One region of the Pseudoalteromonas sp. R86517 genome, then DNA from elsewhere that is predicted to be linked to it. Evidence: predicted binding sites of a transcription regulator. Region 1 holds the regulator's gene; each other region holds the start of a gene.
What was found. The regulator ArgR, encoded in region 1, controls arginine synthesis, uptake and breakdown. The targets are predictions, from matches to a motif close to ANTGAATANNTATTCANT.
Positions count from the first base shown of each region.

Region 2: a site for ArgR is predicted at 3,208-3,225, ahead of gltB (glutamate synthase large subunit). Genes of this name have one in related genera too.
Region 3: a site for ArgR is predicted at 4,993-5,010, ahead of argC (N-acetyl-gamma-glutamyl-phosphate reductase). Genes of this name have one in related genera too.

Region 1 covers NZ_JAXHCB010000001.1:221,263-232,221, reverse strand. The annotation lists gene SJY38_RS01050 (S8 family peptidase) at 1-528, shown strand, start outside; gene SJY38_RS01045 (peroxiredoxin) at 573-1,046, opposite strand; gene SJY38_RS01040 (methyl-accepting chemotaxis protein) at 1,117-3,042, opposite strand; gene SJY38_RS01035 (DUF3718 domain-containing protein) at 3,367-3,744, opposite strand; gene folA (type 3 dihydrofolate reductase) at 3,823-4,314, opposite strand; gene cgtA (Obg family GTPase CgtA) at 4,387-5,538, opposite strand; gene rpmA (50S ribosomal protein L27) at 5,675-5,932, opposite strand; gene rplU (50S ribosomal protein L21) at 5,949-6,260, opposite strand; gene ispB (octaprenyl diphosphate synthase) at 6,682-7,653, shown strand; gene mdh (malate dehydrogenase) at 7,748-8,680, opposite strand; gene argR (transcriptional regulator ArgR) at 8,906-9,373, shown strand; gene SJY38_RS00995 (Dyp-type peroxidase) at 9,370-10,269, opposite strand; gene SJY38_RS00990 (ABC transporter ATP-binding protein) at 10,313-10,959, opposite strand, start outside.
Region 2 covers NZ_JAXHCB010000001.1:1,127,836-1,138,794, forward strand. The annotation lists gene SJY38_RS05050 (PrkA family serine protein kinase) at 1-1,079, opposite strand, end outside; gene SJY38_RS05055 (Fe-Mn family superoxide dismutase) at 1,289-1,870, opposite strand; gene SJY38_RS05060 (Grx4 family monothiol glutaredoxin) at 2,138-2,476, shown strand; gene SJY38_RS05065 (hypothetical protein) at 2,737-2,889, opposite strand; gene gltB (glutamate synthase large subunit) at 3,326-7,783, shown strand; gene SJY38_RS05075 (FAD-dependent oxidoreductase) at 7,793-9,208, shown strand; gene SJY38_RS05080 (GGDEF domain-containing protein) at 9,427-10,446, shown strand; gene recN (DNA repair protein RecN) at 10,808-10,959, opposite strand, start outside.
Region 3 covers NZ_JAXHCB010000001.1:2,354,379-2,365,337, reverse strand. The annotation lists gene SJY38_RS10635 (EAL domain-containing protein) at 1-1,807, opposite strand, end outside; gene panP (pyridoxal-dependent aspartate 1-decarboxylase PanP) at 2,084-3,712, shown strand; gene argE (acetylornithine deacetylase) at 3,785-4,936, opposite strand; gene argC (N-acetyl-gamma-glutamyl-phosphate reductase) at 5,155-6,165, shown strand; gene argB (acetylglutamate kinase) at 6,165-6,932, shown strand; gene SJY38_RS10610 (ornithine carbamoyltransferase) at 6,940-7,872, shown strand; gene SJY38_RS10605 (argininosuccinate synthase) at 7,869-9,071, shown strand; gene argH (argininosuccinate lyase) at 9,123-10,959, shown strand, end outside.

The DNA of each region.
Region 1 (10,959 bases):
GGTAGCGGCGATGCAGATTTATACGTACGCGCAGGCAGCCAACCAACTACCTCAAGCTACGATTGTCGTCCGTACAAAGGCGGTAATAGCGAGGAGTGTTCTATTGATAACCCAACCGCTGGTACATACCATGTAATGCTTCGTGGCTACTCGGCTTATTCTGGTGTTAGTTTAGTGGGTAATATTACAGGTGGTTCTACAGGTGGCGGTTCAACTACACCAGAAGCCGGTGGCGGCACGGTGAGCGATGTAACGGCTACAACAGGTAACTGGAAGCACTACACTTTAGATGTGCCAGCAGGAATGAGTACATTTACAGTCACCACCTCAGGTGGTACAGGTGATGCTGACTTATTTGTTAAGTTTGGCAGCCAACCTACCGCATCTAGCTACGATTGTCGTCCTTATAAAAACGGCAACGCAGAAACATGTACGTTTAGCAATCCGCAAGCGGGTACGTGGCATTTAAGCGTTAACGCTTACAGAACCTTTTCGGGTTTAACATTAAGTGGCCAATACCAGCCATAATTAAAAGGCCCTAAGTGCATGCACTTAGGGCTTTAATAATGCGATTATAGTTTTTCTAACACAGACTCAGCACGACTTACTGAAAACTCTTTGTCTTTTTCAACAAACAGTCCTGTTACTACATTATCGTCGACTACCATTGCATAGCGCTTAGAGCGTGTTCCACCGAAACTGCCGGTGTCTTTATCAAGCCCTAACGCTTTAGTAAAACTGCCATCGCCATCTGCTAACATGTCGATTTGTTGGGCATTTTGAGATTCTCCCCACGCTTTCATTACAAAAGCATCGTTAACCGATACACAGTAAATTGCCGCAATACCTTTTGCTTTAATTTTATCACTAAGGGTTATAAATTCAGGTAAATGCGCATTTGAACAGGTAGGCGTAAATGCACCCGATACAGCAAAAAGCACAACCTTTTTACCATTAAAAAGCTCAGCGTTAGTGTGAGTTTGCATGCCTTCGTCTGTTAGCTGCGTTAATGTAACTGCGGGTAACGTTTGACCTTGTTCAATCATGATAAATCCTTAAAGCATTTGATTAATGAGCCTACAGTATAACGCTAATTACCTTTGTGTTAGCAGGTATTTACAAGCCAAGGTTTACTTTTATGGTTTGCATTTGCTGTTGTAACTGGCTATGAATATCGTCAACAAGTAAGCTTGATTCGCTTACTTGGCCTTTCATACTTTGCATTGACTGGCTAAAGTTATCTAGCAAATTACTTTGCTGTTTAGCCAGCTCCATGGCCTCAAAGGCCACTTTGTTGGCTTGCTGAGCGTTATCGGCCACGCCCTCTGAGTTTACTTTTAGCTCTTGCGCGTTTTGTGTTTGCGACTGCGCGCCATCTGCTAAGGCCGCAATTTGTGTAGATACTGTGCCCGACTTTTCGCTCAGTAGTGTGAGTTGCTCATTAATATCGCTCAATGAGCCTTGAGTTTGGCGGGCAAGCTGGCGTACTTCATCAGCTACAACAGCAAAGCCTCGGCCATGCTCGCCAGCACGTGCTGATTCAATTGCTGCATTTAACGCTAGTAGGTTTGTTTGATCGGCAATATTGCGGATCACTTCAATAATTTGCCCAACGCCTTCAACCCCCGCAAGCAGCTCTTGTAGGTTTTGCATACTTTGCTCAACCCGTGTTTGCGTGTCTGAACTGGCACTTAGCATGCTTTGTGCAAAGCCTAAACTTTGCTCCATTGCACTAAAAGTGTGTTGGGCGTTATCAGCCACTTGGGCATTAATATTATTTACCTGCTCGCCAATTTGTTGAATATCAGCAAGCAAATGTTGGTTTTGCTCCACTTGCCCATGACTTGTAGACGCTTTTTGACTAATAGTTTGCAAATGCTCACTCATTTGCTGCATAAAATCATTTACCACTTTTAGCATTTGGGCACGCTCTTGCGCCTCTTTGCGCTGTCGTTCAATTAATAAATTAAAGTAACTGGCTATTTCGCCAACCTCTGTTTTTGGGTTCTTACTTTCAATGTTTTTAAGCTCGTTACTTTCAATTAAAAAGGCAAACCCGTCTCTGAGTTGCCTTAATGGGTTGAGCACTTGGTTACGCTGCACAATATAAACCCCTGCGGCTAGCATCACCAAAGCGCCAATAGCAAAGCAAAATACCCAAAATACGTTTTCTTTAAGCGCCCCTTGTGCGTGTTTTAGTTGCTGCTCTGCATTAATAACGGTTTTAGAGAGCAAGCTAATTTGCTCACGCAATTCATTGGTGCCCGCTTCTCGTTGCTGGGCTTGCGCTAATGTACTGGCTAAATCGCGGGGGTAGCGGTTAGGCCAGCTGGTAATTTCAGATTTTATTTCATCGGCCAAATCTTCAGCTTCTTCGTCAAAAAATAAAGCATCTTCGTCAACCTCGCTCATAACACCTAAATTAGGGAGTTGCTCTATTTTGCCTGCTAACGCATTTAAATTAGCAATACTTTGCTGCAAACTTTGTTCAGTATTGCTGTCGTAACTTACGATTAGTTGATAAGTAAATAAGGCAAGGTTGGTCACCTCGTTATAGTAATCAGCGCCAAGTGTGTAATAAGCTTGCGCATCGCTATTTTGATTAGGGGATTTTTTTGCATAACCAATCAGTGACGAGGCTGAGCCGGCCATTTGGCGAATTGCATTATCAAGTAACGCCGTTTCGTTGCCCGACAATTTACCCAGCGCTCTGTACTTACCTTTAATATCGGTATCTAACGTGCTGAGCTGCTCATTTAATTGCTCGGCAAGTACCGAGGGGAGTACTGCGAGTTGCTGTGTTTTTACTTGTTCAATTAGGGCTGATGATTGATTTAAGTATTGGCTATCACCTTGTTCTAGATAACTGCCTAAGTCACCGGCTAAATCCACTAAAATCGTGTTTTTTAATTTACTGTATGCGCTGTCTTGTTGCTCAAGCTTAAGTAAAGTTTGGCTTGCCCAAAATAGTGTGATGGCTAATAAAATACTTGCCAATGTTAACAGTATGGCTAACAGCCGAGTAAAAGATGATACGCGCATAAATAACAACCCCTATTGTTTAAGCGCGTAGACTATTAACTATTTATGACAATTTTATGTAACTCAGGGAAAACACGTATATTTGCCCCAAATATACGAGTAAAGGCTTAGCGAATACAGCGCCTTTATTAAACCAAGCAACTTAATTTATATGCTATTAAAGATAAGAAACGCGGGTTAATTACAAAGTGAGAGTTTCATCACTTGGGTGTGCAAATTAAAATAGGCTTAATACAGCTATCACCATTACTAAAGCGCTGCGTATTAGCTAACGCCAGGCACAAAAAAACCGCGACCAGCGCGGTTTTTATTTTATTGTGTTAATTAAAGGCCTGCACGGTCTTTAATTACAGCAATTAACGGTGAGCCACCGTGGCCATTGCCTTCAGCCCATGCTATATCAGCGCCATCAGACAGTGCGCTTTTTGATAAGTTTTTAACTATGTACTCGCCCGAGTCAACAGCGTTACTAACTACAGCATGGCGAAGTAAATTATTACCATTACATTGAATAGCATCGTAAATATTGCGAATTTTTACGCGTGAGCTTTTTAGTTTACTACGTAAACGGTTTTTATCATCAGCTGCGATATATTCACAAATAGATACTGCTAATTGATCATTGGCTTTAGCAGGCACGGTATACATTAACGAACCAGCAGCAACGGCTGTAATAACAATTAGCTTTGACAATTTAAACATGAAACACCCTTTATGGTACTTTTTACCTATGTTGATTGTCTAATATTGTACCAACCTGCTGTAAGTTTCGCAATAATGTTAATCTTTTTTATATAAAGTTACGAATTTATAACTATATTGATTCTTTTCGTCGGGTTTATTTGCCTGTTCGTCGACGTTTTCCCACGTTGCTACCGCTTGGTAATCTGGGAACTGCGTATCCCCTTCAACCTCTAAATCTATAAAGGTTAAATATAAACGATCGGCACTTGGTAAAAACTGCTGATAAATATTACCACCGCCAATTATCATCACCTCTTCTTCGGCTTTAACCAGCTCTAGCGCAGCCTCTGGGGTGGTGACCGTCTCAATACCTTGAGCGCTATACTGGCTATTACGGGTAATAATTATGTTGCGACGTTCAGGTAAAGGACGACCTATCGATTCAAATGTTTTACGCCCCATAACGACAGGTTTGCCTGTTGTTACCTTTTTGAAATGCTGTAGATCGGCGGGTAAATGCCACGGCATTTTATTATCAAGACCAATTACACGGTTATTTGCCATTGCGGCGATCATTGAAATTATCACATCAAATACCTAGTACTTTATTCTTAAAAAATAAAAAAGGAGCTTATGCTCCTTTTTAAAATATGTTTTTTATTAACGCTCGTAGACCACTTCTACATCGTAGTCGTCTTCATCCCAGTCGTCCCAATCATCATCATCGCCTTTGGTTGCTTTTTGATGGTAGGTATCCCACTTGAACTCAACTTCTTCGTCTTCAATCTCAACGAACTTCTCTTTAGGCATGCTATCAAGTAATGCCATAATATCGTGAATTAATGGCTGAGTATTAAGCTTATTGACTGCTGAAATACGGTAAACGTTTTCTTCTTCACCTAGCTCTTGCGCAATTTGCTCACACAAAGCTTGCGCTTCATCTTCTGGTAATAAGTCTATTTTATTAAACACTAACCAGCGTGGCTTTTCAGCAAGCTTAGGGCTGTATTGGTGTAACTCGTTAATAATGGCAAATGCATTATCAACAGGGTTTGAACCATCAACAGGCATAACGTCAATCACGTGTAACAATACACGACAACGCTCTAAATGCTTCAAAAAGCGAATACCTAGGCCTGCGCCGTCTGAGGCACCTTCAATTAAGCCCGGAATATCGGCTATTACAAACGATTTGTTAGCCTCTGGGCGCACAACCCCTAAATTAGGAATTAGCGTGGTAAACGGGTAATCAGCTACTTTTGGCTTTGCTGCCGATACACTGCGAATAAACGTTGATTTACCTGCATTTGGCAACCCTAACAGGCCTACATCGGCAAGTAGCATAAGCTCTAATTTAAGGTTACGAACTTCACCTGGAGTACCTAACGTTTTTTGACGTGGAGCACGGTTAGTACTTGATTTAAAACGTGCATTCCCCAAGCCATGGAAACCACCTTTTGCAACCACAATTTTTTGACCATGCTGCGTTAAATCGCCTAACGCCTCTTGAGTGTCAACGTCGGTAATACGTGTACCAACAGGTACTTTTACTACCAAGTCTTCGCCCTTTTTACCTGTACAGTTACGGCTTTGACCATTAGTACCACGCTCTGCACGGTGAAAACGCTCAAACTGGTAATCAATTAGGGTATTTAAGTTTTCATCAGCTTGTAGATAAACACTACCACCGTCTCCACCGTCACCGCCGTCCGGGCCACCGTCTGGTACATATTTTTCTCGACGGAAAGACACGACACCGCTGCCGCCGTCACCAGCTTCTGCGCGAATTTCTACTTCATCTACAAACTTCATGATTACTCACTTTAGGGATTGGCTTTAATTTAACTATTATATACCCAAGCCAACGTAAATGCAGGCTTGGGTATATATTTGACGTTTCTGAAAACAAAAAACCCCGCAAAGGCGGGGTTTTTTACTACCTTACTGATTACTCAGCTACGATAGTTACGTATTTACGGTTTAAAGGACCTTTTTGTTCAAATTGAACTTTACCATCTGCTTTTGCGAAGATAGTGTGGTCTTTACCGATACCTACGTTTGCGCCAGCGTGGAAACGAGTACCACGTTGACGAACAATGATGCTACCCGCTAGAACTGATTCGCCACCAAAACGCTTAACACCTAGGCGTTTGCTTTCTGAATCGCGACCGTTACGAGTACTACCAGCTGCTTTTTTATGTGCCATTTCTAAGTACCTCTAATTAAGCGCTAATGCCAGTGATTTTAACTTCAGTGAACCATTGACGATGGCCCATTTGCTTACGAGAATGCTTACGGCGTCTAAATTTAACAACCTTAATCTTCTCACCGCGACCATGTGAAACAACCTCAGCTGTTACTTTACCACCGTTTACGAACGGTACACCGATCTCGATTTTCTCACCATCAGCAACTAAAAGTACTGAATCAAATTCAACTGCTGCACCAGTTTCAACGTCTAATTTTTCAAGACGAATCGTTTGACCTTCAGTCACACGATGCTGTTTACCACCACTTTGGAAAACCGCGTACATAATTAACTCCGTCTGTGCGCCCTCAAATCGACGCAACTAAAATATTCTTCGATAGGGCGCGAAGTTTACGCTAATGCATAAAAACTAGCAAGCCTATTTTGTAATTAAAATGAATAAAAAGTAGCTGCATTGAGAGCAATTCAATATTTCCCCCATTTTATATTAAATTGCCCTGTTGCCAAGCGCTTTTTAGTGCAAAGACAAAATAAATTTGCGTGTCGCTATGCCTACTCCAGAACCCATTAACTGCGCAATAAATAGCCGCCCTTTGAGTGTGAAATATACAATTAAATACCCTAATTAAGCGCTAATTAAGGTTTTTAACTCGGTTTTTTTAATGAATCGTCACAAAATATCGAGCTAGTGCTTTTTTTGTTGTACAATCGGCGCCGTTCACACATAAAAATTGGCTCGGAGATCAATGGATATAAAAGCTATCCAGGCGTTAATCGAAAGCGATATGAATGACGTCAATCAACTTATACACGCGCAAATGCGCTCAGATGTGGCGTTAGTCAATCAACTTGGTTTGTACATCGTTAACAGCGGCGGCAAACGCGTACGCCCGATGCTGGCAATATTGGCAGCAAGAGCTTTGGGTTACCAAGGTAAAGATCACATTACTTTGGCAACGATTGTTGAATTTATTCATACTGCAACACTATTACATGATGATGTTGTTGATGAATCTAACCTGCGCCGTGGTACACCGACTGCAAATGCCGAATTTGGTAATGCTGCCAGCGTGCTGGTTGGGGATTTTATTTACACCCGCTCGTTTCAACTTATGGTGGGGCTTGGCAAAATGCAAATTATGCAAGTGCTTGCTGATGCCACCAACGTGATTGCTGAGGGTGAAGTATTGCAACTTATGAATTGCAACGACCCTAATACCACCGAAGCAAGTTACATGCAGGTTATTTACTCTAAAACGGCTAAATTATTTGAAGCCGCTACAGGGCTTGCAGCTATTATTACCGAGCAAGATAACAGTGTGTTAGATGCGCTTAATTTATATGGTATGCACTTAGGTACTGCTTTTCAGTTAGTTGATGACGTGCTTGATTACAACGCAGACGCTGACCAATTAGGTAAAAATATTGGTGATGATTTAGCAGAAGGTAAGCCAACCTTACCGCTAATATATGCAATGAAGCACGGCAGTGATCAGCAAAGAGCCCTTATTCGTGATGCCATTGAGCATTGCAATGGTATGGATAACCTTGAGGCTATTTTAACGGCACTTAAACAAACCAACGCACTTGAATTTACAATGCAAAAGGCGCAGCAAGAAGCAGACAAGGCCATTGCCTGTTTAGACTTTTTAGCAGAGTCGCAGTACAAGCAAGCGTTAATCAGCTTAGCGCGTATAGCTGTAGAGCGAGATCACTAACTTTGCAGCCTCCCTTAATTAGTATTTAAGGGCCATAATTTTCGAGCAATAAAAAAGCCTGCATAAGCAGGCTTTTTTGTGCATAACTTGGCTATTACGCCATGAAATCAACACCTTCTTTGATGTCTTTTTTCAGAGTTTCAAGCATGTCGTTTTTAGCTTTTTCTTCAAATGCGCTTAGCTCGCCGTAAGAAAGAATTTCTTCTACGCCGTTTGTGCCTAAACGTACTGGGTGAGCAAAGTACTCTGCATCGCCATTTTCAACAGCAACGTATGCGTAATCTACTACGTCTTCACCTTGTAGGCCTTTAACTAAAGACATACAAAAACGTGCTGCAGCAGCACCCATAGATAATGTAGCTGAACCACCGCCCGCTTTAGCATTTACTACTTCAGTACCTGCATTTTGGATGCGTGGAGTAAGTGTAGCTACTTCTTCTTCAGTGAAGCTTACGCCTTCAACTTGAGAAAGTAGAGGAAGAATAGTTGTGCCAGAGTGGCCACCAATTACTGGTACTTTAACAGTTGCTACGTCTACGCCTTTAAGCTCAGCAACAAATGCTTCTGAACGAATTACGTCAAGCGTAGTGATACCGAATACGCGCTTAGCGTCGTAAGTACCTGCTTTTTTGAATACTTCAGCAACAATTGGCACAGTGCCGTTTACTGGGTTAGTGATAACACCCACTAACGCTTTAGGACAGCTAGCAACAATGCCTTCTGCTAATGTTTTGATGATACCTGCGTTTACGTTAAATAAATCCGCACGATCCATACCTGGTTTACGTGGCATACCCGCTGGGATAAGTACGATATCACACCCTTCAAGCGCTTTATTTAAATCGTCTGCGCCAAAACCTGCTACTTTAACATCTGTAGGGATGTGAGATAGGTCAACCGCAACACCTGGTACAACTGGTGCAACATCGTAAAGTGATAATTCAGAACCAGCTGGTAAGCCTGTTTTTAATAATAAAGACAACGCTTGACCGATACCGCCTGCAGCACCTAATACAGCAACTTTCATTGGAATTCTCCGTAATTTGAGGTAGGAAATATTTGTGGCTCTTAAGATAATGAAATTAGCGACTAAAAACAAATTTATCCTGCTTATTTCAGGTATATTTTCGACCATAGTTGTAAACTTTGTTGGTTTATCGCAGCAAACTGGCAAGTTAACTAAACAACTGCTGCATAATTATTCATTTTTGTGTAGAATTTGCATTATAAATAACAAAAATGAATAAAGACTATGCAACCACAAGACAAACAAGAAGCGCTGGTAAAAGCGTTTAAAGCACTTTTAAAAGAAGAGAACTTTGGCTCGCAAGGCGAAATAGTCGAAGCATTAAAAGAGCAAGGCTTTGACAATATAAGCCAAAGTAAGGTGTCGCGCATGCTTAGCAAGTTTGGCGCTGTGCGTACCCGTAATGCTAAACAAGAAATGGTTTATTGCCTACCCGCAGAAATGGGCGTACCGACTGCTAAAAGCCCACTACGTCAGCTTGTTATTGATATTATGCATAACGAAATGATGATTATTATAACCACCAGCCCAGGCGCTGCGCAGTTAATTGCCCGCTTATTAGACTCACTAGGCAAAGCTGATGGTGTATTGGGCACAATTGCCGGAGATGACACTATTTTTATTGCGCCAGCAAAAATATCTGAAATAGACATTACACTAGAGCGCGTACGTATTTTATTTGATACGGTTTAAAGCTGTTTTAAAAAACTAACTGACGGCGCAAAAAACGCTGAGCCCATATCGGCTTGAGTAAAATCAAGCCAGTGGTCGTAACACTCCCCTTTTCCTATGCGGCTGTTAAGTACCTTTTCAAACGCACTTCCCGATGCTGAGCATGTAATACCTAGCATGCCTTGCTCGTAAACATCGCCATACGGCATGCTTTGGTTAAGCAGTATAGCTTGGCCGCTCTCATCTTTTAGCTCACTTCTAGTCGCGTGGCTAGTATCTACCTTAGGCTCAATTAAAGTGTTATCTAAACGCGTGCGCCCCATAATATGCTCTTGCTCGCTTAGTGATAAATGCTGCCATACGCTCAGGTCATGCTTATAACGCTGTACATGAATATAGCTGCCTTGGTGTTCAAAGCTGTCGGGGTTATTAACCAGTGCCGTGATTCGTTTTTGGCGTCCATGCGGGGTGTCGCCTGCATAAATAAAGCCGTTAAAGTCTCGCCCATCTAAAAACCTAAAATTGCGAATTTGTTCAACCAGCTCTACATCGGGCGAAAACAACTTTAATATTTGCAATGCAAAAAGGTGATTAACATCTTCTCGGTCTGAGCGAATTTGTATGAATAAATCACATGGCTGTACGCGCATAACAAAATCACTGTGATTTATATTAGGAAAGCTTTGCAGCTCGCTTGGGATATATTCAGGTAGTATATGCGGCCAATATTGCGCGCCTATAGCCACCATGCAAGAGAGCATGGCTTCGGAAAACTGATCACTGAACTCTTCTTCAATTGCGCTTACGCGCTTAAGCTTTGCGCGCAATGACTCGTCTTGACCATCAAATACATTAAAAAATAAATGCAAACCGTGTAAGTTTGCTTCAGCACAAATCCCAGATTGCGCTTGCGCCATTGTTATTCCTTAGCTTTATAAAACACAGCGAATAACACATTTGTTATGATTCGAAAAAATTCACCGTGTGAGGTTTTATTTTTATTATAACCTGCTCATTTATTTCAAATGACTGGCCATATTGTGCGGCAACTTCAATCTCTTGCTCTGCAATTACAACAGTGTAAACATAAGCCGAGCCTATAAACCGACGGCTTAAAATGCTCACACCTTGAGGGTTATCGGCCTGCGTATTTTGCGCAAGCTCAATATGGTGTGGACGAATATACACCTGCCCTTTCATTGCACTGTGCGTATGCTCATGCTGCGATTGCACGACACCAAAAGGCGTTGTGTATTCAGTTGCCGTTAACACTTCTGCGCCTAAGTATATGCCCTGACCCAGAAACTCTGCAACCTCCTTTGTCTTTGGCACGGCAAAAAGCTGCTCTGGTGTACCTTGTTGGGCTATTTTTCCTTGGTGCATAATGGCTAGCGTGTCTGAAAACGCAAAGGCTTCTTCTTTTGAGTGGCTAACAAATACCGCAGAAACCTGCTGCGCTTTAATAATGCGCCTAATATCAGCAATTAACTCAAAACGTACTTGTGTATCTATGTTCGAAAAAGGCTCATCAAGAAGCAATAAACTAGGCTTATAAGCCAAAGCCCGCGCAATAGCCACGCGTTGCTGCTGGCCGCCCGAGAGCTGAT
Region 2 (10,959 bases), 910 kb from region 1:
AACGCTTTAAGCGTACCTGGTGCACACGGTGCGCTGGCAAGTTCACTATGTTGAATAAGTTTGTCGTAAATTTTTATTTCTTCGGTCACGCGCAGGCAATAAGGGACCTTTACAATATAAACACGATCTAAAAACGCTTCATTGTTTTTATTATTTTTGAATGTTTGCCATTCTGATTCATTTGAGTGGGCTAAAATCATGCCGTTAAAGGGCAGAGCGCTAATACCTTCGGTACCGTTGTAGTTACCCTCTTGCGTTGCGGTAAGGAGTGGATGCAGCACCTTGATAGGGGCTTTAAACATTTCTACAAACTCCATTAAACCTTGGTTTGCTAAACATAAAGAGCCTGAGTAAGCGTAGGCATCGGGGTCGTTTTGAGCAAAGTGCTCAAGCTGGCGAATATCTACTTTGCCCACCAATGCAGAAATATCTTGATTATTTTCATCACCGGGTTCGGTTTTGGCTATACCTATTTGATTTAAAATAGAGGGGTAGCGTTTGACGACTCTAAATTGGCTAATATCGCCGTTAAATTCTTTTAATCGTTTACCAGCCCATGGCGACATAATCGTTTTTAAATAACGTGGTTTAATACCGTATTCTTTTTCGAGAACGCTGGCATCTTCTACTGGGTCAAACAAACTGAGAGGGTGATCGTTTACCGGAGAGCCTTTAATTGAATAGATAGGCACTTGTTGCATTAAATATTTTAGTTTTTCTGCAATTGAAGATTTACCTCCCCCAACAGGGCCGAGTAAATAAAGGACTTGTTTGCATTCTTCTAGACCTTGAGCCGCATGCTTTAGGTAGGAGACAATTTGTTCTATGGCATCTTCCATGCCGTAAAAGTCTGCAAAGGCAGGGTAGCGTGCAACCACTCTATTAGAAAATAACCGGCTTAAACGTGCATCGGTTGCAGTATCAACCATTTGCGGCTCGCCTATTGCCATAAGTAAACGCTCAGGGGCGCTGGCATAAGCTGATTTGTCATTTTTACAAATTTCTAGAAATTCGCTAATGCTGTATTCTTCTTCTTGTGCTGCTTCGTATCGTGCTTGGTAGTGCTCAAAAATAGTCATAATAACCTCCGAAACCCGCTTTAAAAAGGTGCTTACTTTTTAAAGTTTAGTCAGAGATTGATATTTTTGTGCAATAAAATTAAAAATTTAAGTGAAAAAAGATCATGTGGCTAAATTAGCAATTTCGCGCGTATAAAGGCGGTTTGAATTTTATAAAGGCATAAAAAAAGACGCCGAGGCGTCTTTTTAAATCAGCGTATAATAGCTAATTAAGCGAAGTTAGCGTTCGCGAATTCCCAGTTAACAAGCGCCCAAAAACCTTTAAGGTAATCAGGACGAACGTTACGGTAATCAATGTAGTAAGCGTGTTCCCATAAATCCACAGTTAGGATTGGTGTAACACCTTCGTCTGTAAGCGGCGTTGCTGCGTTAGACGTGTTTACGATATCTAATGAACCGTCAGCTAGTTTAACTAACCATGTCCAGCTAGAACCAAAGTTATTAACCGCTTTGTCGTTTAATGCATCTTTAAACGCGTCAAAAGAGCCCCATTTAGCGTTAATAGCGTCAGCGATAGCACCTGTTGGCTCGCCGCCGCCATTTGGAGATAGACAGTTCCAGTAGAAAGTGTGGTTCCAAATTTGTGCAGCGTTGTTAAATACGCCACCTTCAGATGAACAAACAATCTCTTCTAAAGATTTGTTTTCAAATTCAGTACCTGGAATTAAACCGTTTAATTTAACAACGTAAGTGTTGTGGTGCTTACCGTGGTGATACTCAAGAGTTTCTTGTGAAATATGAGGCTCAAGTGCATCAATTGCATATGGTAGTGACGGTAGTTCAAATGCCATTTTTTTATCTCCATCTTCTTTTGGTTGATAACTCGCTTGATAGTACGTAATGCCTGATAGAACAGAGCACTTACCTATACCAAACGAAAATATAGTGTTACTATAATTGTTGAGTATTTTACTCAAGTTTAAGCAAACAGCAATGCTATTGCTAAAGACTATTTCAATTGCGGCTTTATTTGCCCATTTTAAGTTATATATCTGTGGCCACAATGATTTATTTTCAAGCCCTAGGTATATCAAGCTATCGTCATTTTGAGGTTGTAGATGGAAACCATTGATAAAATTAAACAGCAGATTTCAGAAAACCCAATTATCCTTTACATGAAAGGGTCGCCTAAATTACCAAATTGTGGTTTTTCTTCACAAGCGTCACAAGCTCTAATGTCATGTGGCGAACCATTTGCCTATGTTGATATTTTACTTAATCCAGATATTCGCGCTGAGTTACCAGCATACGCAAATTGGCCTACTTTCCCACAGCTTTGGGTTGAGGGCGAATTAGTAGGTGGTTGTGACATTATCATTGAAATGTTTCAACGTGGTGAATTACAGCCACTGATCACTGAAACTGCAGCTAAGTATAAAGAAGCTGACGCAGAGTAATTGCTACTTTGCTAGATTATTAAAGCCACGTTTTACGTGGCTTTTTTGTGCCTATATATAACTTTATTACGTCTTAATCTCTTGGTCAGCCCATCAGTGGGTGATTATAACTATTAATTTGTGCTCAATAGTTAGCAAACTCAGCCCTTGCTCCTTGTTTAGGTGCACCTAGTCAGGATAAGTAAGCAACAAAGCTACTTAATATAAGCGCGAATTTTAATTAAAATATGAGTTTTATATCAATGCGCAATAAGACGTAATCATTTTGCGGGGCTAAACGTGTCGCTATCTGCGTTAAGTAATTCTTTTTTAGAACAACTAAATAGCGAGTTTTTTGCCCAGCTATCAACACGTTTTTCCAGCTTTACAATAGTTCGCTCAATCAAGCGAATTGGCATTAAATAAAAATTCACTACATCTGCACTAAAAACGATACCACAATTAATAACTATACTAATGAACGCTAAAAAAGCGTGATCCTAAACCTCTAATTTATTTAAAACGCATTAAACTATCTAAATGTTAACTGAACCTGTGGGAAATTAGTGAATATTTATTCATTGCTTTGATGCTTTACGTTTACGTAAAGGGTATTGCTTTAACGCCTTTGTTTTTACAAAATGTTAAAATTGACACCAGTGTCATGAAAAAATAACGCGCAAATAAGCGCTAAATGTTAAAACTTATGGGTGAAAAAGAAATCTTGCCTTGAAGTGAGAAATATTCAAGAATGTGAATATGTATTCAAAATAATATTGACTCTATTTACTATAGAGGCTAGTTTTGTGCGTCTGTTAGCAAATCGTCGAGCAGTTCATTCACGTTAACAGTGCAGCAAGGGAGGGGTCTATGTTATACGACTCAACATTAGAAAAAGATAATTGTGGCTTTGGCTTAATAGCCCAAGTAAATGGTCAAGCTAGTCATCGGCTTATTCGTACAGCTATTACTGGACTTGATCGCATGCAGCACCGCGGTGGTATTTCTGCCGATGGTAAAACAGGTGACGGCTGTGGTTTATTATTACAAAAACCTGACAGTTTTTTCCGTGCTATTGCGAGTGAGCATAATTGGCACTTAGGTAAAAATTACGCCGTAGGCATGGTTTTCTTAAATTCAGATCCCGTTTTAGCACAAGCTGCAAAACAGGTTTTATGTGAAGAATTAGAACAAGAAACACTTAAAATACTCGGTTGGCGTGAAGTGCCTACTGATCCTTCAATGCTAGGGCCAATTGCTACACAGCAATTACCTGGTTTTGAGCAAATTTTTGTTAGTGCGCCTGAAGGATGGCGCTCTAAAGATTTAGAGCGACGTTTATATGTAGCACGTCGCCGTGCAGAAAAGCGTTTAGCAGAGGATGAGTCGTTTTATATTGCGAGTTTATCGGGGTTAGTGACTATCTATAAAGGCCTTATGATGCCTGCAGATTTGCCTAACTTTTATTTAGACTTAGCTGATATTCGTATGACCAGCGCTATTTGTGTATTCCATCAGCGTTTTTCTACTAATACTCAGCCGCGTTGGCCTTTAGCACAACCATTTAGGTATTTAGCGCATAATGGTGAAATTAATACCATTGAAGGTAACCGCCAATGGGCTCGTGCACGTTCGTATAAGTTTTCATCGCCACTTATTCCTGATTTACAAAGTGCAGCGCCATTTGTAAACGAAACCGGCTCTGACTCTTCAAGCTTAGATAACATGCTGGAGCTGTTTTTAGCGGGTGGCATGGATTTATTCCGTGCTATGCGTATGCTTGTGCCACCTGCATGGCAGAAAAACCGTGCTATGGATGATGACTTACGCGCATTTTACGACTTTAACTCTATGCACATGGAGCCGTGGGATGGCCCTGCGGGTATTGTTATGTCTGATGGGCGTTTTGCAGCCTGTAACCTTGACAGAAATGGCCTGCGTCCAGCGCGCTATGTTATTACCCAAGATGGCTTTATTACACTTGCCTCTGAGGTAGGGATTTGGGATTACACTGCAGATGAAGTGGTTGAAAAAGGCCGTGTAGGACCAGGTGAGCTGTTAGTAATTGATACTAAATTAGGCAAAATTTGGCACTCAGACGAAATCGACCAAGATTTAAAATCGCGTCATCCTTATAAGTCATGGCTTGAAGAAAACGTTAAACGTTTAACCCCGTTTGAAGAGCTTACCGAGCAAGATGCGGGTAATCGCTCATTTGATGACGAAACACTTGTTAAATACCAAAAAATGTTTGGTTACACTAACGAAGAGCTCGATAGTGTTATTCGTGTAATGGGTGAAAATGGCCAAGAAGCAACAGGTTCTATGGGTGATGACACGCCATTTGCAGTACTTAGCGAAGGGCATCGTTCATTGTACGATTACTTCCGCCAAAAGTTTGCACAAGTGACTAACCCGCCAATCGACCCGTTGCGTGAAAACCACGTAATGTCACTGGCAACGTGTATTGGTAGTGAGCAAAACGTATTTAATGAAACTACAGGCCACGCTAAGCGCCTACAGTTTGATACGCCAATTTTAATGTATGCTGACATGCAGCAGCTACTTAATGCCGATGACGAGCATTACAGCTACTGTAAAATTGATATTACATACACAGCAGAGGAAGGTTTAGAAAAAGCGGTTGCACGTATTTGCGACGCTGCACAAGAAAAAGCAGCAGCCGGCTGTGTAATGCTTATTTTATCTGACCGTAACTTTAGCGAAACCCAATTACCAATTCCTGCTGCTATGGCGGTAGGTGCTGTACAAAAACGTTTAGTAGATAATAACTTACGTTGTGAGTCTAATATTATTATTGAAACGGGTAGCGTACGCGATGCACACCAATTTGCCGTATTACTTGGTTTTGGTGCAACCGCAATTTACCCATACCTTGCATACGAGTCACTGGTTGCGATGAGCGACAGTAAAGTGATTGATAAATCGTACTGCGAAGTGACGCTTTCGTACCGAAAAGCCATTAATAAGGGCTTGTACAAAATTATGTCTAAAATGGGCATAAGCACAATTGCATCGTACCGTTGTTCAATGCTTTTTGAAGCGGTTGGTCTATCTGATGCTATGGTAGACATGTGTTTTAAAGGTGTGGCAAGTCGTATTAAAGGCGCCTGTTTTAGCGATTTTGATATTGATCAGCAAAAGCTACATAAACTTGCTTTTAGTAAACGTAAATTATTGAGCCATGGTGGTTTATTAAAATACGTTCACGGTGGTGAATACCACGCTTACAACCCAGATGTTATTCAAACGCTACAAAAGGCCGTACGTTCAGGCGATTATAAAGACTACGCAGCCTATGCTGATTTAGTTAATAACCGTCCTATTGCAACGCTGCGCGATATGTTAGCGCTTAAATTACCTGAAAAAGGCATTAGCATTGATGATGTTGAGCCGGCTGAATTTTTATACCAGCGCTTTGACTCTGCAGCTATGAGTATTGGTGCACTTTCGCCTGAGGCGCATGAAGCGCTTGCCATTGCAATGAACCGCTTAGGCGGGTGTTCAAATTCAGGTGAAGGCGGCGAAGATAAGCTGCGCTACAACACCGAGAAAAACTCACGTATTAAACAAGTTGCCTCGGGTCGTTTTGGTGTAACGCCGCACTACCTTCGTAATGCGGATGTAATTCAAATTAAAGTGGCGCAGGGTGCTAAACCTGGCGAAGGCGGACAATTACCAGGCGAAAAAGTAACGCCATATATTGCAAAGCTTCGTTATTCGGTTCCCGGTGTAACATTAATTTCACCACCACCACATCACGATATTTACTCAATTGAAGATTTAGCCCAGCTAATATTCGATTTAAAACAAGTAAACCCAGAAGCGATGATATCGGTGAAGTTAGTATCTGAGCCGGGTGTTGGCACAATTGCCACAGGTGTAGCTAAAGCGTACGCCGACTTAATTACTATCTCAGGTTACGATGGTGGTACCGGTGCAAGCCCATTAACGTCAGTTAAATACGCGGGTAGCCCGTGGGAGCTTGGCCTTGCAGAAACCCAGCAAGCGCTTGTTGAAAATGGTCTTCGTCACCGTATTCGCCTGCAAACAGATGGTGGTTTAAAAACGGGTTTAGATATCATTAAAGCCGCTATTTTAGGTGCAGAGAGCTTTGGCTTTGGTACAGGCCCAATGGTGGCGCTAGGTTGTAAATACTTACGTATTTGTCATTTAAATAACTGTGCGACCGGTGTTGCAACGCAAGATGAAACACTTCGTCAAAAGCATTACCACGGCTTACCAGAAATGGCGATGAACTACTTTAAGTTTATAGCTCAAGAAGCACGTGAAATTATGGCAAGCTTAGGTGTTGCTAATCTAACTGACTTAATTGGCCGTTTAGACTTATTAGAAGCGATTGAAGGTAAAACAGCGAAGCAAAAGAAAATAGATTTATCGTCTGTAATTGCTCAGCCAAATAACCCAACGGGCGAAACCTTATTTTGCAGCGCACCAAATAGCTCGCATTATTTAGGTGAACTTAACGAAACGTTACTAGGTAAAGCGCAACAAGCGATTGATACCTCATCGGGTATTTCGCTCGTGAGCCGCATATGTAATACAGACCGTTCAGTGGGCGCAATGCTGTCGGGTTACATAGCTTCTAAGCACGGCAATCAAGGTATGGCTGCAGATCCAGTATCTATTGAGCTACATGGTACAGCAGGGCAATCATTTGGTGTTTGGAATGCCGGTGGCCTAGAGATGACCCTTATTGGCGATGCAAACGACTACGTGGGTAAAGGCATGGCAGGCGGTAAGCTTGTTATACGCCCACCACTGGGATCATCCTTTGAAAGTCATAAAGCGACTATTGCTGGTAACACATGTTTGTACGGTGCTACGGGTGGTAAGTTATTTGCCGCAGGCTGTGCTGGTGAGCGTTTTGCAGTGCGTAACTCTGGCGTGCAAGCCGTTGTTGAAGGCGTAGGTGATAACGGCTGTGAATACATGACTGGTGGCGTTGTATGCGTGCTAGGTAATGTAGGCGTTAACTTTGGTGCGGGTATGACCGGTGGTTTTGCATATATTTTAGATGAGCGAAGTGACTTTGAAAAACGCATTAATCCAGAGCTTGTAGAAGTAGTAACACTTGATGATTTAAGTTCGCACCAAGAGCATCTGCGTGGCCTAATTGCCGAGCATTTAGAGCTAACGGGTTCATGTCGAGCAGAAACCATTTTAGCTAATTTTGAACTGTACTTACCTATGTTCAAACTAGTTAAACCAAAATCAAGTGATGTAAAAAGTTTACTCGGGCACCGCGCTCGCAGTAGCGCAGAACTTCGTGTTCAAGCGCAATAAGGGGGCAGTATGAGCGAAAATGTATATCAATTTATAGACGTGCAGCGTGTTGATCCGCGCAAAAAACCAATCTCGTCGCGTAAAAAATCTTTCGTGGAAATTTACGAACCCTTTTCTGAGAATCAGGTAAATTCACAAGCTGACCGTTGTTTAGATTGTGGTAACCCTTACTGTGAATGGAAATGCCCAGTGCATAACTACATTCCGCAGTGGTTAAAATTAATTAGAACTGGCCGTATTTTAGAAGCGGCTGAGCTTTCTCATCGTACAAACAGTTTACCTGAAGTGTGTGGACGCGTATGTCCACAAGACAGACTGTGTGAAGGTTCATGTACGCTTGATGAAGAGTTTGGCGCAGTAACGATAGGTAATATTGAAAAATACATTACCGATACCGCATTTAAAATGGGCTGGAAACCAGACATGTCATACGTGACATGGACGGATAAAAAAGTGGCTATTATTGGTGCGGGTCCGGCTGGTTTAGGGTGTGCAGATATTTTAGTACGTAACGGTGTAAAGCCAGTGGTTTTTGACCGTCACCCAGAAATTGGTGGATTACTTACTTTTGGTATCCCTTCTTTTAAACTTGAAAAAGAAGTAATGCAAAAGCGCCGTGAAATTTTCACCGAAATGGGTGTGGAATTTAAGCTAAACGTTGAAGTGGGTGTAGATATCACTATGGACGAAATTTTAGCTGACTACGACGCGGTATTTTTAGGTGTAGGTACGTATCAGAGTATGCGTGCTGGTCTTGAAAACGAAGACGCGCCAGGCGTACACGACGCACTGCCATTTTTAATTGGTAACACAAATCGCGTTATGGGTTACGATGAAAAAAACCAAGCGTGCATTGATATGGCCAATCAAAAGGTTGTGGTACTTGGCGGTGGTGATACCGCGATGGACTGTGTGCGAACGTCTATTCGCCAAAATGCAGCTAAAGTAACTTGTGCTTATCGTCGTGATGAAGAAAATATGCCAGGCTCTAAGCGTGAAGTTAAAAACGCTAAAGAAGAAGGTGTAAACTTTACCTTTAATGTACAGCCTACGGGTATTGTACTTGATGATAATGGCCATGTTGCAGGCGTTAAAATGGTTAAAACACAACTGGGTGAGCCTGATGAAAACGGCCGTAGCCGAGCAGAAGTTGTACCAGGCTCTGAGCACGTACTTGAGGCAGACCAGGTTATTATGGCGTTTGGCTTTAAACCACACAAAATGGACTGGTTAGAAAAGTATGATGTAGAAATTAACCACTGGGGCGGCATTAACGCACCAGAGCAAGGTGAATTTACTCATCAAACAACTAATCCGAAAATATTTGCAGGTGGCGATATAGTGCGAGGCTCTGATTTAGTGGTAACGGCTATTTTTGAAGGACGTAACGCTGCTGAAGGTATTATGGATTATTTAGAGGTTTAAGTATCTCGTTAAGTTTTAAATATAATAAAGGCAAGCCAACTGGCTTGCTTTTTTTTGCTTTTTTCAAATAAAAAAGTATTAAAAAATTGTCATTAACCAATAATTAACGTGTAAATCTTGCTTAAAGTACTATTTCAGTACAAACTTGCTGCTAAATTCTTTTTTAAATCCTCGGAAAATGAGCTTTTAAATCTCGCTTGCAAATAAAAAATAATAATATGAATGCATACTCAGACAACAGAGAAAGAAAGCTAATTGTTCGCTTTTTTTCGACCATCGGATTTATAGCTACCTTCGCTATGGCGTGTAATGCACTGTCTAATGCTGATGTAGTGCTTGGTATTATGCTGCTAGTTTCAGCTGGTTTTTATGCGTGGGCTTTTAGCCTTTACCGCGCAGTCGAAAAATCAGCGACCACCATTTTATATAACCTTTACTGTTTAATGCTGTATTTAGTGATCTCGGGTGGAGCTGAAGGTACTGGGCCAATTTGGATATTTATTGTATCACCGGTGACTTACTCTATTAGAGGCCTAAAAAAAGGAACATTTGATATTGTTGTCTTTTTATTTGCCGTGATCGCCGGCTTTATTATTACAGATAACTTTAATATTTATGATTATCAGCCTGAAGCACTTCCGCTGAGGGTGGTCATTTCTTTTATTATTGTTGCTTTATTAAGTGGTTTTTATGAGCGCTCACGCGAAAAATACAATGAAAAAATAGTCGCGCTGAGTCAAAAAAATGAGCGCCTTGCCACAATAGATCACTTAACTGATTTACCTAACAGACGTTTTATGATGAAAGAACTTACTGAGCTTAAACATCTTCATAAAAAAACTAAGCAGCCGTATGTAATTTTGCTAGCTGATGTTGATAATTTCAAAAACATTAATGATAACTACGGCCACGACTTTGGTGATGAAGCGTTAACCCAACTTGCCAATATTTTAAAAAAGAGCATGCCAAAGCAAGGTATTGCTTCTCGGTGGGGCGGTGAAGAGTTTTTAATTGCACTACCAAACAGCGACAAAGATCAGGGGCAAAGTATTGCAGAAAAAATTCATGCCGAATTACAAAAAAATCCAGTGCGCATGAATGGAAAATCGGTGGTATTAACTATAAGTATGGGGCTTGTGCAAAGCCAGTTAGATACAACCATAGCCCAAGACATAAAGCTTGCCGACGAGCGATTATACAAAGCAAAAGAGCAAGGTAAAAATAGAACTTGCTCTTAACGCTTGTGTTAGTTAATCCATAGAAAAACTATCAAGGTTGGGGCGGCTTTTACTTTTTCGCCGCTGTAAACTTAAATAGCACATTGCACTGCACAGTATCTGTGCTAATAAAAGTAACCATTGATTATTAGCCACTATGTTGCCAATAATAAACCACTGCCAAACACTCACCGTTACTTGATAAACCAATATAAGTTTTAAAAAGCTAAAAAGTTTTAGCTTAAATTCTGCGTGTTTAAACTTACTAAACCCGATAAGTAAAAAGCTCAAAACAACAAGTAGCCACCCAGTAACATGGCAAAAATTTATCAGCATGCTTTGCATTTAAAACGTCTCTCCACTGTTGTAGCAAAAGTATAACTTAAGCGTGCGCCATAATAAGCTCTTTAGCATTTGCTTTAGCGGTTTTACTTATATTATCGCCACCAAGTAAGCGTGCAATTTCATTAATACGGCCGTCTTTATTTAGGCTGAGCATTTGAGTAAAGGTCTCGCCTTGTGCTATTTCTTTTG
Region 3 (10,959 bases), 2.1 Mb from region 1:
GCGCCACATCTACATTTCTAAGCGCATTTTCAATACTTATATTTTCTACCGACTCTGCCATGAGCGTTAAACTAAGTTGCTTTGCAGCATGAACTGTATGCTCAATAAATAAGGCTATATTTTCATCACTTACTGCTTGTTTTACTAATGCGCCGTCGAGTTTTATACCGTTTACTTCAAGCTTTAGCGCATTCGAAATATTTGAATAACCACTACCAAAACCAGTAATAATGACATTCACCCCTTTGGTTTTTACCATAGAAATAAACGTTTTAACCTCTAAAAAATTAGTAATAGCGTGTGACTCTAAAAGGCCAAGCGTTATGTTTTCTGGGTGCGGGTAGCGCTTAAGCTCGCTAGCAATGTATTCACTCAAACTAGGGTCGAGTATATCTTTATCGCTGATATTTAAGCTCCAGCATATATCTGTTTTTCTAAACCGCTCTATACACTGGCTAAATAGCGTGCGCGTTAGCAGTCCGCCCATTCTTGAGCGGCTCACTACATTTAAAAATGAGTCGGGTTTTAAAATTTCGCCATTTTTAGTCACCATTCTGGCTAAGCATTCGTAATGTACAACTTCATTATTGGTGGTGTTAAACATAGCTTGAAAATAAGGCACTATGCGGTTGTTATCAAACGCTTCTTGAACCTCTTTGGCAAGGCTAACATTGTATTGATATTGGTTTTTTACATCGCTCATTACTTTTGAGTAGCTAACAACTTTACCGCGGCCATGTTTAGCCTGAAGCGTTGCAATGTGCGCGTTTTCAATCAGTAGTGATTTATTACCACTGGCGATACCTGCGCAGTAAGTTATATAAATAAATGGGTTTGTTAATACCGGGCTGTTTGCGTTATACGACTCAACTAAATCGCTCAGTTCGCTGCTTTTAAAGCTTTTAGGGGTAAGAATGGCAATTTTATTGGTAGCAAGGCGATACACCTTACAGCTTTGCGGGCTGCGGCTTTGATAATGACTGAGCAAGTTTTTCATTACGTTGTCGCCAACTTGAGTGCCATAAAAGCTATTAATATCTTCAATTTCGTTCACCCAAATAATGGCAAGCTGCATGTGGTGTGAATTACTCTTTTTGATAAAGTACTCAAGCGCAATATGATTGGCAAAGCCCGTACTGGCATCTGTTGCTAGGGTGCGCTTTAACAAATATATATAAATAGCTGCAACCAGTACCGCAATAAAAAAGAAAAAACACGCCGTTATTATGGCTTTAGTGACGCTGTATTGAAGCTTTTTATTTAAATCATCTAAGGTTATGTCGGCACCCGTAATGTAGGTAGTACCATATTTATCTACAAAGGGAATAAAAACAGTTTTAAAATCACCCCATTGGTCGCTAGATTGTTCAAAAACAGGCTCGGTAGAATAAAACGCGCCCCTGTTAATGTCGGTGGCCTCTGGGTATAAATCAAGAAATTGCGTAACACGTGCGTTTTCTTGATCGTCTTTAGTGTAGCTGGATGAGGTAAAGTAAACTTTGTTATCGCGCATGATCATCGAATAGACGTAAGCTATATCAAGCGCTTGTGCAAGCTCTGAGAGTTGTTTGCTTTTAGTTTGGTAAACCGAAAAACCAATATCGTAGCCTTGGCTAATTCTATCGTGGTAACTTTGCCCTAAAATATGTTTTACGCTGGTGGCGGCATTTAGAAGGCGCTCATCGACAGCGTTCATAATTTCGCTACGCGCTGAGCTATAGGTGTAATAAACATAGACTAATAAACTGACCAAAAACAATGTAAAGCCAGCTATAAACCACTTCCCTTTTAATTTCCCTGTGAGCATACTTGTCCCTTATTGTTACACATATTAAGTATACGCATAAATGCAATTTGCCCAAAACTAAAATGTGACTTTTTAATAAAATCCTATTATTGAAATTTTTTTACAATATTTGTCATCCGTTTAGTCGCTTTTATGGCTTAAAGGGAGACATTTTACTTATATTGCAGTAAAGTTAGCGCAATTTTTAAAAGAAGCACGCCGCTTATAATAGCGCCATAGTTTGGCATTTTTAACTGTTAAACGCGTGTTTTAGCTACACACACACTAGGTATAAAGATGGATCAAAAGCGTTGTGCCGTCGCCTCTAAAGAAAGCCTTAAGCGTATATTTACTGTACCTGAAGCGCCAGACTCAACTTTAAGCAAAATTGAGCTTGAAATTTCGAGTAATTTAGCAGGGTTTTTAAACGAAAATATAGCGGCAATTGAAAAACCATTACACGAAATTGAAAAAGATTTTCAGGCTGCGGTGATCCCAGAAAACCCAACGTTTGTATCTGCTTACGCCCAAGATATTATGGAGCAGCTAGTTGCCCATTCGGTACACACGGCTGCGCCTAGCTTTATTGGGCATATGACATCGGCTCTTCCGCATTTTTTACTACCGCTTTCAAAATTGATGGTGGGACTTAATCAAAACCTAGTAAAAATAGAAACCTCAAAAGCATTTACGCCCCTAGAGCGCCAAGTGCTAGGCATGATGCATCATTTAGCTTACTCGCGAGATGAGTCGTTTTATTCTAAATGGATGCACAGCGCTAAAACATCACTCGGTGCTTTTTGTTCCGGTGGTACAGTTGCAAACATAACGGCATTGTGGATTGCGCGTAACCGTTTATTAAAACCCGACGGCAGCTTTAAAGGCATAGCCGCTCAAGGGCTCGTTGCCGGTATGCTGCATTATGGCTACAAAGGGCTGGCCGTTTTAGTGTCGGAGCGAGGGCATTATTCTTTAGGTAAATCAATTGATTTACTAGGCATCGGCCGTGAAAATTTAATTGGTGTAAAAACCTGCGAAAATAACAAGGTTGATGTGAATGCCATGCGCGAAAAAGCTTTAGAGCTTGAATCGCAAGGCATAAAAGTTATGGCAATTGTAGGGGTTGCTGGTACAACCGAGACCGGTAATATCGACCCTCTTAATGATATGGCCGATTTAGCGCAGCAAATAAACTGCCATTTTCACGTTGATGCAGCGTGGGGTGGGGCAACGCTTTTATCGCAAACGCATCGCCCGTTATTAAAAGGAATTGAGCTCGCAGATTCAATTACCATTGATGCACACAAACAAATGTATGTGCCAATGGGCGCAGGCTTGGTGTTATTTAAAGACCCAACTGCTACGGATGCAATAGAGCACCATGCAGAGTACATATTACGTAAAGGTTCAAAAGATTTAGGAAGCCATACACTTGAAGGCAGCCGCCCAGGTATGGCTATGTTAGTACATGCTTGCTTACGCGTTATTGGCCGCAAAGGCTATGAAATGCTTATTGATCGTAGTATCAAAAAAGCACATTACTTTGCTGATTTAATTAAAGCCGATGAAGACTTTGAGCTGATTTCAGAGCCTGAGCTGTGTTTGCTTACATACCGCTATGTGCCTAAACAAATTAAACAAGCCATAGCCCAAGCAGATGCCGCAACACGGTTAGAAATTTTCGCGTCGCTCAATCGCTTTACTGCCAGTATGCAAAAACGCCAACGTGAATCAGGGCGCTCGTTTGTATCGCGTACTCGCTTAACCCCGTCAAAATACGATAATCAACCGACGGTGGTATTTAGAGTGGTATTGGCTAATCCGCTCACATCAGGTGTTATATTAAAAGAGATTTTAGCTGAGCAAAAAGAGCTTGCTAAAACAGACCCTGTGTTTAAAAAGTACTTAAGTAAGTATATGCAGTAACGCCTAGGTATAAGCTAAAACAAAGGCGCCAATGGGCGCCTTTGTTATTTTTGCTGTGAGTTTTTAATACATTTAAGCGTTAAAGCAGTTTGCCCTAATAATGTCAGTTATAATTTTTTGCGATGGGTTTATTTTCTCCATTGCTAAAAATTCATCAGGTTGGTGGGCTTGATTAATTGAGCCTGGCCCCATGACTATTGTTTCACAGCCAAGTTGCTGAATAAACGGAGCCTCTGTGCAATAATTTACTGCAACGGCTTTTTCTCCTGCAATTTTTTCTGCCATTTTAACGAGTGCGCTATCAGTGCTGCCACTAAAAGCTGGAATGGGCTTGTGTAAATCAATTACGCTCACTGCGCTTGGGTATTGCGCGTTTATATCGCTGGTGGCATCAATAAGTAAAGCTTGTAAGTCTTTAATGCTTAACCCTGGGAGCGGACGCATGTCTATATGCATTTCGCAGCAGCCACAAATTCGATTTGCGTTGTCGCCACCATGAATATTACCTAAATTTAAGGTAGGGTAAGGTATTTCAAAATGTTCAACTGAATATTTATTCTTTAACTGCTCTTTTAAGATCAGCAATTTTGTAATCACTTTATGCATGACTTCGATGGCGTTAAGACCACGTTCGGGATCGGAACTATGACCTGAGCGGCCAATCACTCTTATAGCCGTGCTCATATGTCCTTTGTGAGTAAATACAGGAGTCATATCAGTAGGTTCACCAATAATACAACGCGCAGGTTTTAAATTAGGATGCTTACAAATTTGCTGCGCTCCCGCCATGGTGGTTTCTTCATCGGCAGTGGCGAGTATTAAAATAGGTTGTGTTTGCTGTTTTATATCAAGCTCACTAATAGCTTGTAATACAAAAGCAAAAAAGCCTTTCATATCAATACTACCTAACCCATATAAGTTATTATTATGTTCAGTGAGTTTAAATGGGTCGTGGTTCCAGCGGCTATCGTCAAACGGTACGGTGTCTGTATGGCCTGCAAGCATTAAGCCGCCATCGCCTTGCCCTCGCTTTGCAAGTAAGTTGTATCGGCCTTTTCCATCTTCTAACTCTATAATTTCGCAAGTAAAACCTAAACTTTCGCACCAACGTGCTAGCAACTCTATTACCCCTTTATTACTCATACAAAGCTCATCTTCTATTGCACTAATAGAGGGGGCTGCAATGAGTTGTTGGTACATAGAGATAAATGACGGCAAAGACATAAAAAAATCCAAAATAATTATTCAATTTAATTGCATAACAATATAAAAGTATTTATGATGAATATCAATTCACTTTTTAAGCATAAATATATTAAGTATAGCCATGAAGATAATGCGACGATAATCAACAATTCATTGAGAAAAGTATTAGCTAGCATCTAAGCTAGTGTAAGCGAACACCACACCTATTTAGTAGTAAATTTATAAACGAGTAAAAAATGAATGTAGCGATTATTGGCGCAAGCGGTTATAGCGGCGCAGAATTAGCAAGCTTAGTTGCTAAGCACCCTAATTTAACGTTATCGGGCTGTTATGTCTCTGAGGGAAGTTTAGATAAACATAAATTATTAAGTGATTTATACCCAGAGCATAGAAACCTTCTTGATATTCCTCTACTACCACTGAGCGAATCAGCGTTTGATGACATAAATTCGAGTGCCGATTACATCTGCTTATGTACTGATCACAAAGTAAGTGTTGATTTAGCCCCGCAGTTTTTAGCTATGGGTAAAAAAGTATTTGACCTATCAGGTGGTTACCGCCTTGCTAGCAACGACGACTATGTTACTTACTATGGTTTTGAGCACCAACATCCTGAGTTATTAAACGAAGCAGCCTATGGGTTAGCCGAGTGGAATAGCAGTGCAATTGCCAATGCAAACCTTGTGGCAGTAGCCGGCTGTTACCCAACCGCTGCGCTTAATGCGTTAAAGCCGTTGCAACAGGCAGGCTTGTTGAGTGATGAAAAAGTGATTATTAATGCTGTTTCAGGTGTTACTGGCGCAGGGCGTAAAGCCAGCGTAGGTACTCATTTTTGTGAAGTATCGCTTGCCCCGTATGGTTTATTTAACCATCGTCATGGGCCTGAAATTGAACAACACCTTGGCCACAAGGTGTTATTTACACCGCACTTAGGTAATTTTCCGCGTGGAATTTTAGAAACTATTTATGTACAGCTTAAGCCAGGCGTTACCAAGGAAAACGTATCTGATGCTTATCAAGTACTTAAGAACGAGCCGTTGATTCGTTTGTTAGCTGATAAAGTGCCATCTATTAAAAGCGTGGTAAAACAACCCTATGTTGATATTGGTTGGCAGCAGCAAGGCACTCAACTGATTGTTATGGCAGCGATAGATAATCTATTAAAAGGCGCTGCGGGCCAAGCCTTGCAATGTATTAACTTATCGATGAATTTAGATCACACCACTGGCTTAAAAGGAGCCTTTTAATGAGCACTAAAACGTGGGTAATTAAATTAGGTGGTGCTGTACTTAATACTGAAAACGCGGCAAAAGCTTTGTTTGATGTATTAAGCGCTGATCAAAATAATCAGTTTGTTATTGTTCATGGTGGTGGCTCGTTAGTTGACACTTGGCTAAAACAAGCAGGCTTTGCTAGTGCAAAGCACCAAGGACTGCGTATTAGCCCAAGTGAGCAAATGCCTTACATAGTGGGGGCGCTGGCTGGCTGTGCAAATAAGCAGCTGGTTAGCCAAGCTATTAATGCAGGCCATAAACCTGTTGGCCTTTGTTTGTATGAAGCCGGAGTTATGGCGTCTCAAAAGCTAAAAGCGCTTGGGCAAGTAGGTAAGTGCGAAAGTAATGATGATTCAATTGTTAACGATTTACTTAAGCTTGGTCGGTTACCTATCGTGAGCTCTATTGGGTTTGATGAGCAAGGTAACTGGTACAACGTTAATGCTGATGAAGCTGCCGCAGCGATTGCTAGCAACTTAAATGCAGAACTTATTTTTATGACAGATGTAGAAGCAGTACTTGATGCAAACAAGCAGCCGTTACATCAACTTGACACAAAACACATTGATACTTTAATTGATGAAGGGGTAATTTTGGGCGGAATGGAGGTCAAAGTTAAGACCAGCCTGCACGCTGCCCAACATTTACGACGCGGTGTGTATATTTCCAGCTGGCAAAAGCCAGACAATTTAACTGCTTTGCTACAGGGCGAGCATGTCGGAACAAAAATTACACCATAGGGTTATCATGTTAGAGAATTTTTTAACGGGTCTAGAATTAGACCAACAAGGCGCACTAAATTTACTAAAACTAGCGCGTGATTTAAAAGCAAAGCCAGAAAAGTACAGCCAAGTATTAGCGGGTAAGTCAATTGTTACCCTATTTGAAAAGCAAAGTTTACGTACACGTTTATCGTTTGATATTGGTATTAACCGTTTAGGCGGCCACGCTGTGTATTTAGATCAGCAAAACGGCGCTATGGGTGCACGTGAATCTGTAAAAGATTTTGCACTTAATATTTCTACGTGGGCTGATGGTATTGTAGCGCGTGTAAACCAGCACAGCACGTTAACCACCTTAGGTGAATACTCTAGTGTACCTGTCGTTAATAGCTTGTGTGATTTATATCACCCGTGCCAAGCATTGGCTGATTTTTTAACGCTACAAGAAGTACACGGCGATGTAAGCGAGCTAAAAGTGGCTTACTTAGGTGAAGGTAACAACGTTACTCATTCACTTATGCTATTAGCGGCAACGCTAGGCACTGATTTTGTTGCTGTTACACCAAAAGGCAGCTCGCCTGATTCGCAAATTCTTAAAAAGGCTGAGCAAATTGCTGCAATGAATGGCGCATCAGTAATGGTAAGCGACCGTGTAGAAGCCGCTGTAGGCGCTAATGTTGTATATGCAGATACGTGGGTGTCTATGGGCGATGATACGCCTCTTGAGCAAGTTAAAGAAAAATATATGCCATATCAGCTAAACCAAGCATTGCTAGAACAAACAGGTGCAACTACGGTATTACATTGCCAACCGGCACACCGTGAGTTTGAAATTACCTCTGAGGTAATGGATGGCCCAGCATCAAAAATTATTCAACAAGCAGAAAATCGTATGCATGCGCAAAATGCTCTGCTAGTTACATTACTAAATCCAAATTTTGTTAAGGAACACCTATGAGTTCAATTAAAAAAGTCGTTTTAGCCTATTCAGGTGGTCTTGATACTTCAGCTATCGTGCCATGGTTAAAAGAAAACTACGGTTGTGAAGTAATTGCCTTTGTTGCCGATGTAGGCCAAGGCGCTGAAGAGCTTGAAGGCGTTGAAGAAAAAGCCATCGCATCAGGCGCATCTGAGTGTTACGTAGTTGACTTAAAAGATGAAATGGTAAGTGAGTACATTTACCCAACGCTTAAAACGGGTTCTATTTACGAAGGTACTTATTTATTAGGTACGTCTATGGCGCGTCCTATTATTGCTAAAGCGCAAGTTGAAATTGCACGTAAAGTAGGTGCCGATGCACTTTCGCATGGTTGTACTGGTAAAGGTAATGACCAAGTACGTTTTGAATCATGTTTTGCAGCGCTTGCACCCGATTTAAAAGTAATTGCACCATGGCGTGAGTGGGATTTATCAAGCCGTGAATCATTATTAGATTACTTGGCTGAGCGTGATATTCCGTGTTCTGCTTCAGCAACAAAAATTTACAGCCGTGATGCTAACGCATGGCATATTTCGCACGAAGGCGGCGAGCTTGAAGATCCATGGTGTGAGCCTAGTGACCAAGTTTGGACCTGGACTAATTCACCAGAGCAAGCACCCGATAAAGCTGAGCATGTAACGCTTACGGTTATTGAGGGTGAAGTGGTTGCCGTAAATGGCGAGCAGCTTAAACCTTATGACTGTTTAGTTAAATTAAACGACATTGCTGCGCCACATGGTGTTGGCCGTGTAGATATTGTAGAAAACCGTTTAGTAGGCATGAAATCGCGCGGCTGTTACGAAACACCAGGCGGTACCGTTATTATGGCGGCACTGCAAGCCATTGACGAGCTAGTGCTTGATAAATCAAGCCGTAAGTGGAAAGAAGTACTGGGCGGTGAATTTTCGCATTTAGTCTATGACGGTCGTTGGTTTACACCACTAAAAGACTCTATTTTAGCCGGTGCAGAAGCGCTTTCTACACTAGCTACAGGTGAAGTTGTACTTAAGCTTTACAAAGGCCAAGTGACAGCCGTTCAGAAAAAATCACCTAATAGCTTATACAGCGAAGACTTTGCTACATTTGGTGAAGACGATGTGTATGACCAATCGCACGCTGAAGGCTTTATTCGTTTATTCTCGCTTTCGAGCAGAATTTCAGCAATGGCTAAAAAGTAAATTATTTATAGCCCCTTGTATAAGGGGCGTTACAGGGTTTGGAGAGATTTCATGGCATTATGGGGCGGACGTTTTTCTACGGGTCCAGATGAGGCGTTTAAACAATTTAACGACTCACTTCCGTTCGATTATCAGTTAGCAGAGCAAGATATTATTGGCTCTGTGGCATGGGCAGGTGCGCTTGAGCAAGTAAATGTACTTACAAGCGATGAGCACACCAAATTGGTTGCAGCACTAAATGAACTGCTTGAAGAAGTAAAAGCAGATCCACAAGCAGTGGCAACCTCAGGTGCAGAAGACATTCACTCGCACGTAGAAGCTGCACTAATCGAAAAAGTAGGTGATTTAGCTAAAAAGCTGCACACAGGCCGAAGCCGTAATGACCAAGTAGCCACTGACTTTAGATTATGGTGCCGCGATACTGCCGATCATTTACTCGGTGCAATTGCTGCACTAAAAGCTGAGTTTGTGGCGTTAGCTGAGCGCGAGCTGGGCACTATATTGCCAGGCTACACTCATTTACAACGTGCTCAACCTGTATTGTTTAGCCACTGGTGTATGGCCTATGTAGAAATGCTAGAGCGTGATGAAAGCCGCTTGCAAGATGCCAAAGCGCGTTTTAATTTTTGCCCTCTAGGCAGTGGCGCACTAGCAGGTACTGCCTACCCAATTGATCGCCAAGCTTTGGCGCAAGGCCTAGGCTTTACTGGCGCAACTAAAAACAGCCTTGATGGCGTATCTGACCGTGATTTTGTAGTAGAGCTTTTAAGCTGTGCCTCTATTTCGATGATTCACTTATCACGTATGGCTGAAGATTTAATATTTTATAATTCTGGTGAAGCCGGATTTATAGAGCTTGCTGATAATGTTACCTCTGGCTCATCGTTAATGCCGCAGAAAAAGAACCCTGATGCACTAGAGCTTATTCGTGGTAAAACGGGCCGTGTATTTGGTGCGTTTAGTGCCATGATGATGACCTTAAAAGCACTCCCTCTTGCGTACAATAAAGATATGCAAGAAGACAAAGAAGGTCTTTTTGACGCTATGCCAACTTGGCTTGCCTGTATTCACATGGCGCAAGCGTGTATTAAAGGCGTAAAAGTAAACGGCGATAAAACGCTTGCAGCGGCAAAAGGCGGCCATGCTAATGCGACAGAGCTTGCAGACTACTTAGTAGCTAAAGGTGTGCCATTTAGAGAAGGCCACCACATTGTGGGTGTACTTGTGCAGCTTGCTATAAGCGAAGGTAAAACCTTAGAGGAGCTTTCGCTTGAGCAGTACAAGTCAGTTAATGACGTATTTGAAGATGACGTTTACCCAGTACTTGAAATAGATGCCTGTATTAAAGCTCGTCAAGCGCTTGGCGGTACATCTATTGAACAAGTTACTAAAGCGGTTAAAGAAGCCAAAAAAAAACAGCAAATAACGGTTCGTGATGCAAATTTAGATGATGTTGAAGATATTGCTAGGCTAATACAGCACTGGGCTACGGTAGGTGAAAACTTGCCGCGTGCTAAAAGCGACATGGTGCATTCAATTAACGAATTTGCAGTAACAGAAATTAACGGCAAAGTGTCGGGGTGTGCATCGTTATACATTTACGATACGGGGCTTGCTGAAATACGCTCTTTAGGCATAGACCCACAAAGCGCGGTAACTGGGCAGGGTAGGCAGCTTGTAGAGCACTTATTAGCAAAAGCCAAAAAATTGGCGCTTAATCGCGTTATTGTATTAACCCGTGTGCCGGATTTTTTTGAACAGCAACGTTTTACTTTTTGTAGTAAAGAATCGTTACCAGAGAAGGTAATGAAAGATTGCGAACTTTGCCTTCGTAAAGAAAATTGTGACGAAGTAGCAATGGAATATATTTTAAAGCCAAGTACACGTG